DNA from 2 places in the Pseudomonas marincola genome. Region 2 is predicted to be linked to the other one. Evidence: predicted binding sites of a transcription regulator. Region 2 holds the regulator's gene; the other holds the start of a gene.
What was found. Region 2 encodes FliA, which starts transcription of late flagellar genes. Its sites were predicted from a motif close to CTAAAGTTTNNNNNNNNNNNGCCGNTAA; they were not measured.

Region 1: PMYSY11_RS22190 (methyl-accepting chemotaxis protein) is a predicted target of FliA. The motif match lies at 2,900-2,927, and genes of this name have one in related genera.

The regions. Positions count from the first base shown of each region.
Region 1 is NZ_LR215729.2:3,983,743-3,991,262, reverse strand. It holds gene PMYSY11_RS18390 (DUF1631 domain-containing protein) at 1-977, shown strand, start outside; gene ampD (1,6-anhydro-N-acetylmuramyl-L-alanine amidase AmpD) at 1,407-1,970, shown strand; gene ampE (regulatory signaling modulator protein AmpE) at 1,967-2,803, shown strand; gene PMYSY11_RS22190 (methyl-accepting chemotaxis protein) at 3,010-5,040, shown strand; gene cra (catabolite repressor/activator) at 5,059-6,048, opposite strand; gene ptsP (phosphoenolpyruvate--protein phosphotransferase) at 6,243-7,520, shown strand, end outside.
Region 2 is NZ_LR215729.2:1,766,290-1,773,809, reverse strand. It holds gene PMYSY11_RS08360 (chemotaxis protein CheA) at 1-1,727, opposite strand, end outside; gene PMYSY11_RS08355 (protein phosphatase CheZ) at 1,741-2,529, opposite strand; gene PMYSY11_RS08350 (chemotaxis response regulator CheY) at 2,549-2,923, opposite strand; gene fliA (RNA polymerase sigma factor FliA) at 3,057-3,800, opposite strand; gene fleN (flagellar synthesis regulator FleN) at 3,797-4,627, opposite strand; gene flhF (flagellar biosynthesis GTPase FlhF) at 4,733-6,025, opposite strand; gene flhA (flagellar biosynthesis protein FlhA) at 6,039-7,520, opposite strand, start outside.

The DNA of each region.
Region 1 (7,520 bases), 2.2 Mb from region 2:
AGCGCATGCGTGACGCCGAAGAGGGCGCTGCGCGCGTTGAGGTTGCCCGCGGTCAGGTTGAAGAAGTGCTGAACCAGCGGCTGCTGGGCAAAACGCTGCCGCAGGTTGTCGTGCGTTTATTGCAGGAAGCCTGGAGCAAGCAATTGCAACTGATTTGCCTGCGCAGTGGCACCGAGTCTGCTGAATGGCAAGGCGCGCTGACGCTGATGGATGACTTGATCTGGAGCGTGCAACCGCACACCGAAGCGGGCACGCAAGCGCGGTTGATTAAAATGATTCCGACGCTGGTGAAAGCCATTCGTGAAGGCTTGGCCGACTCCGGAGTCGATCCGTTCTCCAGTGGCGAGTTACTGATTCAGCTTGAAGCCCTGCATATTCAAAGCATTCGCCGGGCAGAGAAAACCGTAGAGCGGGCCGCGCCAGCACAGGTGATTGCTTTTGAGCGGGCCACCACCGATACCGGTATTGCGTTGCTCGAAGTGCCGCCACCTGATGAGCCCGCCCCGGTTGAAGCTGAGGCTGAGCAGACGCAAGCCGAACCCGCGCCAGTGCTTGAAGCCGCGCCGCAAGTGGAGCCTGAGCCTGCGCCGATTCTTGAAGCGGTCGAGATGGTTGAGGTCGTCGAAGAAATCGTCTTGTCGGCGCCCGATGAGCCGATCAGCGAAGTGCCGCCGCCCAGCTTGCCAGACGACGATGAAAGCCTTCTGTGGGTGGATTCCTTGCGTGTAGGCAGTTGGTTTGAGCTGGTTGAAGATGACGAACACAAGGTTCGCTGCAAACTGGCCGCGATGATCAAGCCGACCGGCAAGTACATCTTCGTCAACCGCACCGGCATGAAAGTGCTGGAAAAGACCCGCATGGGGCTGGCGGTTGAATATCGCCGTCAGTCGATTCGCATGCTCGATGACGCCCTGTTATTCGACCGTGCGCTTGAGTCAGTAATCGGCAACCTGCGCCGCCTGAAAGACGTCTCCTAAAGCAAGCAAACCCGGCCAGACAGGCTCACATACGTTCGTATGCGAAAAATGCGAATGACGCGGAGGATGGATAGCGGCGCTCCCGCCGCAATCCGTCATTGCGATCTCCGCGAGGTTACTTATCCGTCGTGACGTTTTCCGCGAAGACTATTTATCCCTCATTGCGATTACGCACAAGATTACTCATCCATCATCGTGATTCCCGCCGACAATCTCTGATCGGTCTTAGCAATGCCCGCCGAGATTAACCAAACCGTCGCGATGTTTACCTCATCCGCCACACAATAACCCCAGCCCCGGCACTGATCACTCACCGTCGCCTGTTTGGCTTTTGCTTTGCGCTGCGCTGCTCTAGAGTAGGCCCATCACGCAGATTGCCCAATGTCAGTAAAACTGGCGCGGGTGCCATGGTCTGCTCAGGAGCCCACTATGCAGCTTGACCCCAGCAGTGGCTGGTGCGCCGGTATCGCGCATTGCCCCTCGGACAACTTCAACGAGCGCCCGCTTGGTGAAGTTTCTTTATTGATTATCCATAACATCAGCCTGCCGCCGGGCCAGTTTGGTACGGGCAAGGTGCAGGAGTTTTTTCAGAATCGACTGCAGGCGGATGAGCATCCGTACTTCGCGGACATCGCCAGCATGACGGTATCTGCGCACTTTTTGATCGAGCGCGATGGCGCCGTCACCCAATTTGTCTCCTGTAACGCGCGCGCCTGGCATGCCGGCGTTTCGTGTTTTATCGATCGCGAAAATTGTAATGATTTCTCGCTGGGCATCGAGCTTGAAGGCACCGATGATCTGCCCTTCACAGATGCGCAGTACCATAGCCTGATCGCGCTGACGCGCCAGTTGCAGCGTGAGTATCCGGCGATTACCCCAGAGCGTATTTGCGGCCACAGTGACATTGCGCCGGGCCGCAAGACTGATCCGGGGCCGGCGTTTGACTGGTCGCGCTTGCGTGCAGCACTGGCGATGAGTGAGGAGGATTCATGAGTTTTTTGGTGTTGTTGTTGGCTGTCTGGGTCGAGAAGTTTTCGGCGTGGCGCAGTGCCGTGCAACAGGACGGTTTGTGGCTCGGCTGGCTGCGCAAGGTGCAACAAAAGCCAGACTCCGCGGCTAACGCATGGCTGGCGATTGCTCTGCTGGTGGTGCTGCCGGTGGCCGTGCTTGGGGTTGCAATGAGCTATTTGCAGGCCGTGTTTTACGGCTGGTTATTGCTGCCGCTGCACCTGTTGGTGCTCATTTACAGCCTGGGGCGTGGGGATTTGCAGGCGGCGCTCGGGCCGTTCCGGGATAACTGGCGGCGTGGGGACAGCGAGGCGGCTTATCTGGTTGCGCAGCGCGATCTGGGGATTGATGCCAGTGCGCAAGACAGCTTGCTTAACAGCGTGCAGAACTATCTGATCTGGCAGGGTTTTCAGAGTTTCTTTGCGGTGATCTTCTGGTATGCGCTGCTCGGGCCGATGGCCGCATTGGCGTATCGCCTGATTGCGCTGTTGGCTGAACATGCCGAACAGCCGCTTTTGCAGGCGCGCGCCGAACAGTTGCGCCAGGCTGTGGACTGGTTGCCAGCGCGGGCCTTGGCCCTGAGTTTAGGGCTGGTTGGCAATTTTGTAGGCGTGAGTCGGGCGCTGCTGCATGAGCTGTTGAGCTGGGATATTCATGCCTCAATATTGCTCGGCCATGTAGCCCGTTCTGCCTGTGCCACGCCTGCGCCAGTGCTGGGCGAAGAGGGCGTTGAAACGCTCTACGAGCTTTGGCAATTACTGGTTCGCGCTGCCGTACTCTGGTACGCGGTGTTTGCGATTTTCACGCTATTTTTCTGATGTGTTCAGCGGCGGCCAGCACTGAAGCCGGTCGCCGCGCTCTACCGCGCTACTTTCAGCACCTGCATGCTGCCCGCCCGAGTACGCGTTGCCTGCCTTAAGTTACCAGCCCTCCTGCCGATATACGTTATACCGAACCCTGCTTCGTCGTCTGTTGGGCAGGCCTGTTCAGGCTAAACACAATAATTAGAAAGTGGAGAGCGCTTGTGAAGACCGTGTTGTATCCGGCCATCGCCCTGATGAACCGCCTGAGCTTCGGTATGAAGTTTGGTTTAATCAGCATTCTGTTTTTTCTGCCCATGCTGGTGACCAATTACTACCTGATGCGGGATGTGTATAACCAGTATCAGGCGACCCGCATTGCCCGTAGCAGTATCGAGGTGCTCAACACTGCGTTGCAGTTGCGGCAAAATCTCGAAAGCTACAGCGATCTGTTGCGGGTGGATGCCGAGCTGCGTTCCCGTGCAACCAACAATGAGCTGGCGCAGCGCATCAGCAGCACGCGCCAGACGATTGATGCGCAGCTTGTCAGCCTGCAACCTTTCGTCACTGAGCCCGAGCAGCAGCAAGAGTTTGTTGCCCAGCGCGATGCTCTGCAGGCCAGCCTGCAAGCGGTGGACGCCGAGCCATCGCTGCGCAGCAAAGTCGATCTGAGCCAGGCTGTGTTGGCCAAGACCGGCGTTCTCATCAAACTGATGACCAGTCAGGCGGGCTTGAGTCAGGATCGTGAACGCGCCGTGCTTCAACTCACCGAACTGCTGACCACCAGCATGCCGGCTGTTACGGCCGAGTTGGCGCAGGGCCGTTCATTGGGTTCTTCTGCGTTGATACTCGGCTTGCTCAACTCGGTCGACACCACTTCGTTCTCGAATTTGCTCGAGTCGATGGAGACGCTGGAAGGCGCTTATTCTGTCGATATCCAGCAAGCGCTGAGTATCAATCCGCAAGTGCGCAGCGCACTTGAGGCGCAAGCCGAATTAAGCCAAAAGTCGATCAGCGAAGGTGTCGCCCTGTTTGAAGACAGCGTGATTATTGCCGAATCGCTGGATACACCGTGGATGAGCTTTTATGACCAGACCAGCGAGCTGATCCAGCGCACTTACGCACTCAATGATGAGGTGCTGAAGTTCCTCGATCAGCGCCTGCAAGAGCGCCTGCAAGCCAGCCTTAACCGCATGCTGTTGATGGCCGTTGCCCTTGGCATAGTGCTGGTGCTGATTGTTTACCTCTACAGCGCGTTTTATGTCTCGATTCGCGGCAGCCTGAAAGCGCTGGGGCGGACGATGGATCAGGTCGCGGCCGGCGACATGACCGTGAGTTTTAAATCCTGGAGCAATGATGAAATTGCCGAGTTGGGCCAGGTATTCAATGGCGCAGTGGCGAAGATTCGCGAGCTGATCAAGCGCGTCGGTGAAACCGTGGTTGAGGTCGAGCGTCAGGCTGATCGGGTCGAAAGCGTGTCGGCGCAGAGCAATCAGGCCGTTGCCGGGCAGCGTAGCCAGATTGAACAGGTCGCCACCGCCATGAACCAGATGTCTGCTACCGCGCAAGAAGTGGCGCGCAGCGCAGCGGCCGCAGTGGGCAGCGCTCAGGGTGTGAATATGGAGACCGAGAGCGGCCGTGAACTGGTTGGCTCGCAGGTCAGCAGCATCCAGCGATTGGCAGCAGAGATTGACCAGTCGGTGAGCGTGATTAACCAGTTGGCCAGCGACAGCGCTTCGATCAGTCAGGTGCTGGATGTGATCAAAGGCATTGCCGAGCAGACCAACTTGCTGGCGCTTAACGCTGCGATTGAAGCGGCGCGGGCGGGCGAGCAGGGTCGTGGCTTTGCTGTGGTTGCCGATGAGGTGCGCAGCCTGGCCAAGCGTACGCAGCAGTCCACGGCTGAAATCGAAAACATGATCGACCGGCTGCAAAGTGGTGTCGCCGCAGCGGTCAAGACCATGGGCGTGAGTCACCAGATGGCCGACGGCACTGTCGGTGAGTCCGGTCAGGTGCAGCAGGCGCTGGAGAATATTCTGGCGGCGGTTGGCATGATCGTCGATCAGAACCAGCAAATTGCTGCCGCCGCCGAGCAGCAAACAGCGGTGGCGCATGATATCGACCAGAACATTGTCGAGATCAACAGCGCCGGGGAAACCACCGCGCAAGGGGCCGCGCACACCGAACAGGCCAGCCGCGAACTCAGCAGCCAGGTCTCGCAACTCAAGCAGCTGATCGGTGCCTTCCGGGTTTAAAGCGCAGTGCAGATGAGGCTATTGGCGAACCTTGAGGGTTCGCGCAATAGCCTCAATGCCAGGCGAATAGTGATTCTGTTCTATCGCCTGCAGCGCCCAATACAGCACTTTTTCGGCAATCTGCTGGTGCTGCTGAGCAATGGTGTTCACCCGCCACGGCAAGAAGTCGAGCAATTGGGTATCCCCAAACGTCGCCAGTTGCAGGTCTTGGCTCTGGCTAGGCGCCACGCTTTGCAACGCATCCAGCACGCCTTCGAGCAGAACATAGGCGGTGGTGACGATAGCGTCTGGCAGTCCTTGCTCGCTGTTTATCAGTCTGAGCATTTGCGCCTCGCCGCATGGGCGGCTGAATTGCTCGCCATTGACCACGCTGACTAACGCATCCGAGCCGGCCGCCGCCTGGCGGAAACCCAACTCCCGCGCCTGACTGATGGCCAGCTCTGCGCGCCCCCCAATCAGGGCGATATGCCGTGGCTTGCGTGCCAGCAAGGTGTGCGTTAGTTGCGCGCCTGCGTGCTGATCATCACTGACCACCGAGCGAATTGTGGCGGCATCCAGTGCGCGGTCAACCGCGATCACTGGCATGCCGGATTCAATCAGCTGCGCGAAAATCGGCTCATCCTGCGCCAGGCAACTGGCAACAATCAGTGCATCGCAGCGCCGCGAGCGAAACAGTTCGATCAACTGGCGTTCGCTTTGCGCGTTGTCGTCGGAGCTGGCAATCAGTAACTGGTAGCCCGCGGCTCTGGCGCCTTGTTCGAGCAGCTTGGCGATGCGCGCGTAACTGGGGTTTTCCAGATCGGGGAGGATAAAACCGAGGCACTTACTTTGGCCGCTGCGCAGCCCGGCGGCTTGCGGGTCGGGGCGGTAATCGTATTGCGCAACGACCGCGAGAACGCGCTCAACGGTCGCCGCGGCAATCCGCCGTTTAGCGGCCTGACCGTTGATAACGTAGCTTGCAGTGGTGACGGAAACCTCGGCCAGGCGAGCGATATCGGCAAGTTTCAAGGGGCTGTTCCTGAACGTTGATGACAGGATTATGACTCAGGTGCTTTCAAGAATTGAGCATTTTCGGGTAATGTTCCACATTTAGCTGAAACGATTCAGCAAAATTTCAGGCTGACTATCCTTGCTACATGCATCGAGCGACGCAGCCTACACGCTGGTGGCGCTCGCGTGCCCGTTCCCCGAGGAGCCCTGTAATGCTTGAATTGAATACCGCACAGATCCAGATGGGCCGCAGCGCCGCGAATAAACTGGAAGCGCTGGCCCTGTTGGCGCAGACGTTGAGCGACGACGGGCTGGTTCGTCCCGGCTATCTGAACGGCATGCAGGCGCGCGAAGCGCAAGGCTCGACTTATCTCGGTCAGGGCATCGCCATTCCACACGGCACACCCGACACCCGTGATCAGGTGCTTGAGACCGGCGTGCGCCTTATGCACTTCCCGCAGGGCGTGGATTGGGGTGATGGCCAACAGGTGTACTTGGCAATTGCCATCGCGGCGCGCTCCGACGAGCATTTACGGTTGCTGCAATTACTCACACGGGCGCTGGGTGATGGCGATCTGAGCCAGGCCCTGCATCAAGCCACCGAAGCTGAAACCATCGTCGCCTTGTTGCAAGGTGCGCCGCAGGAGTTGGCGCTGGACAGCCAGTTGATCCGGCTCAATGTACCCGCCGAAGACTTCGACGAACTGGTTTGGCAGGGCGCCCGGCTGCTGAAAAAGTCCGGCTGCGTCGATTCTGCATTTATTCCTCGCTTGATGGAAACCGAGCCGTTGCCGCTGGGCGATGGCTTGTGGTGGCTGAACAATGAACAGGCTGTGCAATTGCCGGGTTTGTCGTTTGTCACGCCGGATCAACGCCTTGAGCGTGACGGCAAACCGGTTAAGGGATTGTTCTGTCTGGCCAGTTTGGGCGAGGCGCATCGCCAATTGCTGGAGCGCTTGTGTGATCTGCTGATTGAGGGGCGCGGAGATACCCTGAGTGGGGCTGAGTCGAGGCGCACAGTGCTGGAGGCGCTGGGCGGCGAAGTGCCGCCGGACTGGCAGCGTGTGTCCATCACCTTGGCCAACTCGCACGGCTTACATGCGCGGCCGGCCAAGGTGCTGAGCGAGATTGCCCAGCAGTTCGACGGTGACATTCGCGTGCGTTTGGCCGAAGAGCCGGGTCTGGGTGTTTCCGCCAAGAGTTTGAGCAAGTTGCTGGCGTTGGGCGCGCGCCGTGGGCAGGTGTTGGAGTTCAGCGCCGAGCCGGGCATCGCCGCCGATGCGCTGGCAGCGCTGCAAACCGCTGTCGAGCAAGGGCTGGGCGAGACGGTCGAGCCGCTGCCGGTATTCACCGAGCCGGCGGTACAGGCAACCGTTGAGCAGGCGCTGGCATCCGAGCGTGCTTATGTGGTTGAAGCGCCCGCTGCCGGTTCGCGTTTGCGCGCTGTGGCCGCATCGCCGGGCATTGCGATTGGGCCCGCGTTGGTGCGT
Region 2 (7,520 bases):
GGGGCGAAGATCAGGTTGTAGCATTCAAATTCATTGAGCCGGTCGGCCGCTTCCTTCTCCAGCAAGCCTTTCTCGACAGCCTTGCGGCGCAGCACATCAGCATCCATTCCCTTGCCATCATCGCTGATGACCAGAAGGATATGATCGCCTTCCTGTTCGGCCGAGAGCACCACTTTACCGCCGCGCGATTTGCCCGCAGCCACACGCTCTTCCGGGGTTTCAATACCGTGGTCAACCGCATTGCGCACCAAGTGAACCAGCGGATCAGCCAGGGCTTCAACGAGGTTCTTGTCGAGGTCGGTTTCTTCACCGATCAACTCAAGCGAGATTTCCTTTTTCAGGCTACGCGCCAGGTCACGAACCAGTCGCGGGAAACGTCCAAAGACTTTCTTGATCGGTTGCATGCGGGTTTTCATCACCGCGGATTGCAGGTCTGCGGTGACAACATCGAGATTCGATACGGCTTTGGCCATCGCCTCGTCGCTGCTGGTCGAACCCAGACGCACCAGCCGGTTACGCACCAACACCAGCTCGCCAACCATGTTCATGATTTCATCAAGCCGGGCCGTGTCCACCCGCACAGTGGTTTCGGCCTCATTGACCGGTGCAGCTTTTTCAGGCGCTGGAGCTTTAGCTGGCACAGCAGCAACTGGTTTTGCTGCAGGCTTGGCCGCTGGCTTTTCTACCGCCTTGGCAGCAACGGGGGCGGCGCTGACGGCTGGCGTTTCCGAGAACTTGCCTTTGCCGTGCAGTTCATCCAGCAGCGCTTCAAATTCATCGTCATTGATTTCATCAGCGCTCGCCGCGCTGCTGGCAGCAACCGGGGCCACTGGTTCACTCGGCGTACTGGCAGCCGAAGCTGTGGCAGGCAACCCTGTGGCAGCCAGTGCTGGGGCAGCTCCGCTGGCGAATTGACCTTTGCCGTGCAACTGATCGAGCAGGGCTTCGAATTCGTCGTCGGTGATTTCGTCGGGCGCATCGGCCACGGCTACATCGTCATCCTGCTGAGCCTTAACAGGCTGACCGCCTGCGTTGGCCACAAATTGGCCTTTACCGTGCAGCTGGTCGAGTAACGACTCGAACTCGTCATCGGTGATTTCATCACTGGCTGACGGTTGCGCCGCACTGGCTACCGGGCTGGCTGGCGCTTTTTGCGCCTGCGCTGCGTTGTCTGCCAATGCGCTGAGCAGCTGCTCGAATTCATCGTCGGCAATAACAGCATCGGCTGCCGCAGGGGTGCCTGCCACATCATCGGCTGCCACAGCTTCGGCTGCCGCAGGGTTGCCTGCCACAACGTGTTCTGTAACTGGGGCTGGGGCTTCTTCGTTCAACAGTTCTTGTGGCTGGGCAAGATTGGCCAAAGCCGCGAGCAGTTCGGGCGTTGCCGGGGTCAGCTCGGCGCCTTCACGCACTTGGTCAAACATGGCATTGACGGTGTCCAATGCCTCCAGCACGACGTCCATCAATTCAGAGTCGACGCGACGCTCACCCTTGCGCAGGATGTCGAAGACGTTCTCGGCAATGTGACAGCACTCAACCAACGCATTCAGCTGGAGAAAGCCCGCACCACCTTTTACGGTATGAAACCCGCGAAAAATCGCGTTCAACAGGTTCATATCGTCAGGGCGGCTTTCAAGCTCTACCAGCTGTTCAGACAGCTGCTCGAGAATCTCGCCGGCCTCTACCAGGAAATCCTGGAGGATTTCTTCATCGGCGCCGAAGCTCATAATGGACCTGCTCCTAAAACCCTAAGCTTGATAACAAATCGTCGACGTCGTCCTGACAGGATGCAACGTCATCAAGCTTATCGGCATGAATCTGCGGACCTTCACCGTGACTTGCACTTTTTTCTTTGTGAGCCTTCTCAGACCCTGAAATTTCGCCGTGTTCGATACCGGCAAAACGGTCTACGCGGCTGGCCATGAGCATCAGATTCAACAGGTTGCTTTCAACTTCGGTAACCAGCTGAGTCACACGTTTGATGACCTGACCGGTGAGATCCTGATAATCCTGCGCCAACAAAATGTCATTCAAGTGCCCTGAAACCGCTGCGCCATCCTGCGCAGTGCGGGCAAGGAACTGCTCGATTCGGCGGGTGAGCTCACGAAAACCATCAGCGTCCATTTCGCGGCGCATGAAGCGCCCCCAATCTTCGCTGAGGGTTTGCGCCTCGGTGCTGACCTGCGTGACTAAAGGGCTGCTCAGTTCGACCAGATCCATGGTCCGATTGGCAGCTTTCTCCGTCATCGTCACCACGTAATTGAGACGCTCAGTGGCGTCGGCAATTTGTGAGACTTCGCTGGCATGAGGCAAGCGCGGGTCGAGCTTGAAGTTGACGATGGCATTGTGCAGCTCACGCGTCAGCTTGCCGACTTCGTGAAACAGGCCACGGTCGCGCGTCTTGTTAAGCTCATTGATGAGTTGCACGGCCTCGCCAATGTCGCCTTTTTCTAGGCTGTCGACTAATTGGCCGGCGTTAAGCTTTAAAGCTGATTCAAAACCAGCCTTACTGGAGTCCTGGTATTCCATTGCAACCTCGCGGCGTGGATCAGCCGTTGACTCGCTCAAAGATTTTCTCGATTTTTTCTTTCAGCACTTGAGCGGTGAAAGGTTTGACCACGTAGCCGTTAACGCCGGCCTGCGCTGCCTCGATAATCTGGTCACGCTTGGCTTCAGCCGTCACCATCAATACCGGCATACCCTTGAGGCGCTCATCCGCGCGCACGGCACGCAGCAAATCAATGCCGCTCATGCCAGGCATGTTCCAGTCTGTTACCAAAAAGTCGAAACTACCGCTCTGCAGCATCGGCAAGGCGGTTACGCCATCATCCGCTTCAGCAGTGTTGGTGAACCCCAAATCGCGCAGCAGGTTCTTAATAATCCGACGCATCGTTGAAAAGTCATCAACGATGAGGATTTTCATATTTTTGTCCAAGTCGACCTCCGAACAGTCCCAAACGCACCCAACTGATGGGCACGCCCCTTAATCAAGAAACCGGCTGATTGGCCCGCTTTCCAGCAATATGCAACTTTGCTCTGGCGCGCCAGAAATCTGTTTACTTCGCCCGCCACTCACTCAGCCGCGCCCGCAAACGAGCGGCACACTGGCTGTGTAACTGGCTTACCCGAGACTCACTCACCCCAAGCACCTCACCAATTTCCTTGAGGTTCAGCTCTTCGTCGTAGTACAGCGACAAGACCAGGCGTTCACGCTCCGGCAGATTGCCGATGGCGTCTGCCAGTGCGCTTTGAAAGCGCTCGTCTTCCAGCTCACGCGAAGGGCCGGGATGATGACTATTGACGTCTTCCTGCAATCCGCCCTGCTCACCGTCCTGTAAAAGGTCGTCAAAACTGAACAGGCGACTGCCCAAAGTGTCGCCAAGAATGCCGTAGTAATCTTCGAGACTCAATTGGAGTTCGGCAGCAACCTCCTGATCTTTAGCGTCTCGACCCGTTCTGGCTTCAATTTTTCGAATTGCATCACTGACCATGCGGCTATTTCGATGGACCGAACGGGGGGCCCAGTCGCCTTTGCGCACCTCATCGAGCATGGAGCCACGAATGCGGATACCGGCAAAGGTTTCGAAACTGGCGCCTTTGCTGGCGTCATATTTCTTCGATGCTTCCAGCAGGCCGAGCATGCCGGCCTGAATCAGGTCGTCGACCTGAACGTTTGCCGGCAGTCTGGCCAGCAAGTGGTAGGCGATACGTTTGACAAGCGGCGCGTAACGTTCAATCAACTGATGCTGAGCGTCCATGGCTTGCGCCTTGCTATACATACGTAGGCCTGCGTTGCTCATGGCTCGATTTCCTGTATGGCGGGCTGGACCAGACGCTCGACAAAAAACTCGAGGTGACCACGCGGGTTGGCAGGGAGCGGCCAGGCATCAACCTTCTCGGCGATTGCCTTGAACGCCAGGGAGCATTTCGAGCGCGGAAACGCCTCGTACACTGCACGCTGTTTTTGCACGGCTTTACGCACGCTTTCGTCGTAAGGCACCGCGCCAACATACTGCAACGCCACATCGAGGAAACGATCGGTCACTTTGCTCAGTTTGGTGAACAGGTTGCGACCTTCCTGCGGCGTGTGCGCCATGTTGGCCAGCACGCGGAAACGGTTCATGCCGAAATCGCGGTTGAGCAACTTGATCAGCGCGTAGGCGTCGGTAATTGAGGTTGGCTCATCGCACACCACCACCAGCACTTCCTGGGCGGCGCGCACGAAACTCACCACCGAGTCGCCAATACCGGCGGCGGTGTCGACGATCAGTACATCGAGGTTATCGCTGATATCACTGAATGCCTGGATCAGGCCGGCATGCTGCATGGGCGACAACTGCACCATGCTCTGAGTACCGGACGCGGCCGGAACGACGCGCACGCCACCGGGGCCCTGCAGAATCACATCACGCAGATCACATTCACCGCTGATCACATCAGCCAGTGTGCGCTTTGGCGTCAGCCCAAGCAGTACGTCGATATTGGCCAGACCAAGGTCGGCATCCATAAGCATGACCCGACGCCCGAGTTCCGCCAGCGCCAGCGCGAGGTTCACCGACACGTTGGTCTTGCCGACGCCACCTTTGCCACCAGTTACCGCGATCACCTGTACGGGATGCTTAACCATTTTTTTCCGTTACCTTGTCAATCCGTCGTGAGCCCATGGCTTATTCTGCCCTGCAAACCACCCACTAGGCCAGATAGTGGGCCTATAACCGTGTAATTCATTCTACTAACTGGCGCGCAAAGCCGGTTGGCTGCCGATTGCACTGTACATTTGCGCCATTGTGTCTTCGCTGGGCTCATCTTGAGCCTGCATGCCAACGGCCCGGCTTACCAGCTGATGGCTACGCGGAATCTGCAAGTCATCCGGAATCCGCGGACCATCGGTGGTGTACGCCACCGGCAGACGCTGGCTGATGGCCAGGCTTAATACGCCGCCCAGACTGCCTGCTTCATCCAGTTTAGTCAGCACGCAGCCTGCCAGCCCACAACGCTTGTAGGTGTGAAAGGCGGCAGTGAGCACTTGATCCTGACTGGTGGCGGCCATAACCAGATAGTTGCGTGCATGCACGCCACGGCTGGCCAATGCCTCCAGCTGCATGCGCAGCGCCGGATCATTGGCGGGCAAACCAGCGGTATCGATCAACACCACGCGACGACGCGCCAACGGTGCAAGCGCCTGAGTCAGTGACTGGCCAGGATCGACCTGAGTGACCGACACATTGAGAATGCGCCCCAGCGTGTTCAATTGTTCCTGCGCGCCGATGCGGTAGCTGTCCATGCTTACCAGCGCCACATTCTGCGCGCCGTACTTGAGCACATAACGTGCAGCCAGCTTGGCCAGCGTGGTGGTTTTACCCATGCCAGCCGGCCCCACCAGCGCGATAACTCCGCCCTCTTCCAGCGGCTCGACCTTCGGCGTGTTGATAGCCTGAGCCAGATGCGCCAGCAACATGCGCCAGGCCTGACGTGGCTCATCAATGTTTGAGACTTTTTCCAGCAGGCTGCGCGACAGGTCGGCAGACAAGCCCATGCGCTGCAGACGACGCCACAGATTGGCTTGCTGCGGGCGCCGCGTTTGCAGTTGGCCCCACGCCAGCGAACCCAGCTGGACCTCGATCAACTCACGCAGGCCATTAAGCTCAAAGCGCATGGCATCCAGCGCGCTCTGCTCGAAGTGACCGCCGGCAGCTGGCTGGGCGATTGGCGCGGCGGCTGCAACCGGGGCCGGGCCCAGGTCTTCTGCCTGCAGTTGCAAATCCTTGCTGCCAACTTCGCTGCGGGTGACCAATTCGGCATGCGCCGTCGCGATCAGCGACTGGGTTTTGCGCAACTCGGCTTCAAGCTCAGGATTGGCCTGGCGCGATGGTGCGACCGGCATCTGGTAATCCAGCGCCGCTGTCAGCTCGACACCACCCGCCACGCGGCGATTAGCAATAATCGAGGCGTCGGCACCCAACTCATCACGCACAAGCTTCATGGCCTGACGCATATCAGCTGCGAAAAAGCGTTTAACTTGCATGCCTTAACCTCGTTTAGTTCTGCCCTACCGTCGCAACGATAGTGACCTGTTTATTGTCTGGAATTTCCTGGTAGGCCAGTACATGCATACTCGGCACTGCCATCCGCGCAAACCGTGAAAGCATTGCCCGTACCGGGCCTGCTACTAACAGCACAACCGGCTTGCCGAGCATTTCCTGGCGTTGCGCAGCGTCAATCAATGAGCGCTGCAGCTTTTCAGCCATGCCCGGCTCAAGCAGGATGCCTTCATCAGCGCCTTGCCCGGCCTTCTGTAAGCTATTTAGCAATATCTGTTCCAACCTTGGTTCCAGAGTGATCACAGGCAGCTCCGGCTCTAGTCCCACAATGCTTTGCACGATTGCACGGGCCAACGAAACCCGGACAGCTGCGACCATAGCGGCGGGATCTTGACTCTTGCCGGCGACGTTGGCCAACGCCTCAGCGATGGTGCGAATGTCACGCACCGGCACCTGCTCTTGCAGCAGCGCTTGCAGCACCTTGAGCAAGGTCGACAGCGATACCAGCCCCGGGACTAATTCCTCAGCCAGCTTTGGCGAACTCTTGGCCAGCAGTTGCAGCAACTGCTGAACTTCTTCATGGCCGAGCAACTCATGCGCATGCTTGTGCAGTACTTGATTGAGATGGGTGGCCACCACGGTGCTGGCGTCGACCACGGTGTAGCCGAGCGATTGCGCCTGATCACGTTGGCTCTGATCGATCCACACCGCCTCAAGGCCAAATGCCGGGTCTTTACCGGCAATGCCGTTCAGCGGGCCAAACACCTGCCCCGGATTGATCGCCAGCTCGCGTTCCGGGTACACCTCAGCCTCGGCAACGCTGACGCCCATCAAGGTGAGGCGGTAAGCGTTGGGCTGCAAATCCAGGTTGTCGCGAATGTGCACCGAGGGCATCAAAAAGCCCATTTCCTGCGAGAGTTTCTTGCGCACGCCCTTGATCCGCGCCAGCAGCTGGCCTCCCTGATTGCGGTCGACCAATGGAATCAGCCGGTAGCCCACTTCAAGCCCGACCATGTCCACCGGGGTCACGTCATCCCAGCCAAGCTCCTTGGTTTCCTGGGCACGCTGAGCCGGCAGTAATTCCTGCTGACGCTGGACTTCCTTGATCTCGGTTTCCTTGACCTTGCGCTGCTTGTTGGCGATCCAGTAAGCCGCACCGGCAGCCACGAGGCCCAGGCTGATGAACGAGAAATGAGGCATGCCCGGCACCAGGCCCATGGCAATCATGATCGACGCGGCGACAGCCAGCGCGCGCGGCGAGGCGAACATCTGCCGGTTGACCTGCGCGCCCATGTCTTCGGAGCTGGAAACCCGGGTCACCATAATCGCGGCAGCGGTCGACAGCAGCAGGGACGGAATCTGCGCCACCAAACCGTCACCAATGGTCAGCAAGGTGTAGACCTTGCCGGCGTCGGCAAAACTCAGCTGATGCTGGAAAATACCAATGGCGATACCGCCAATCAGGTTGATGAACAAGAT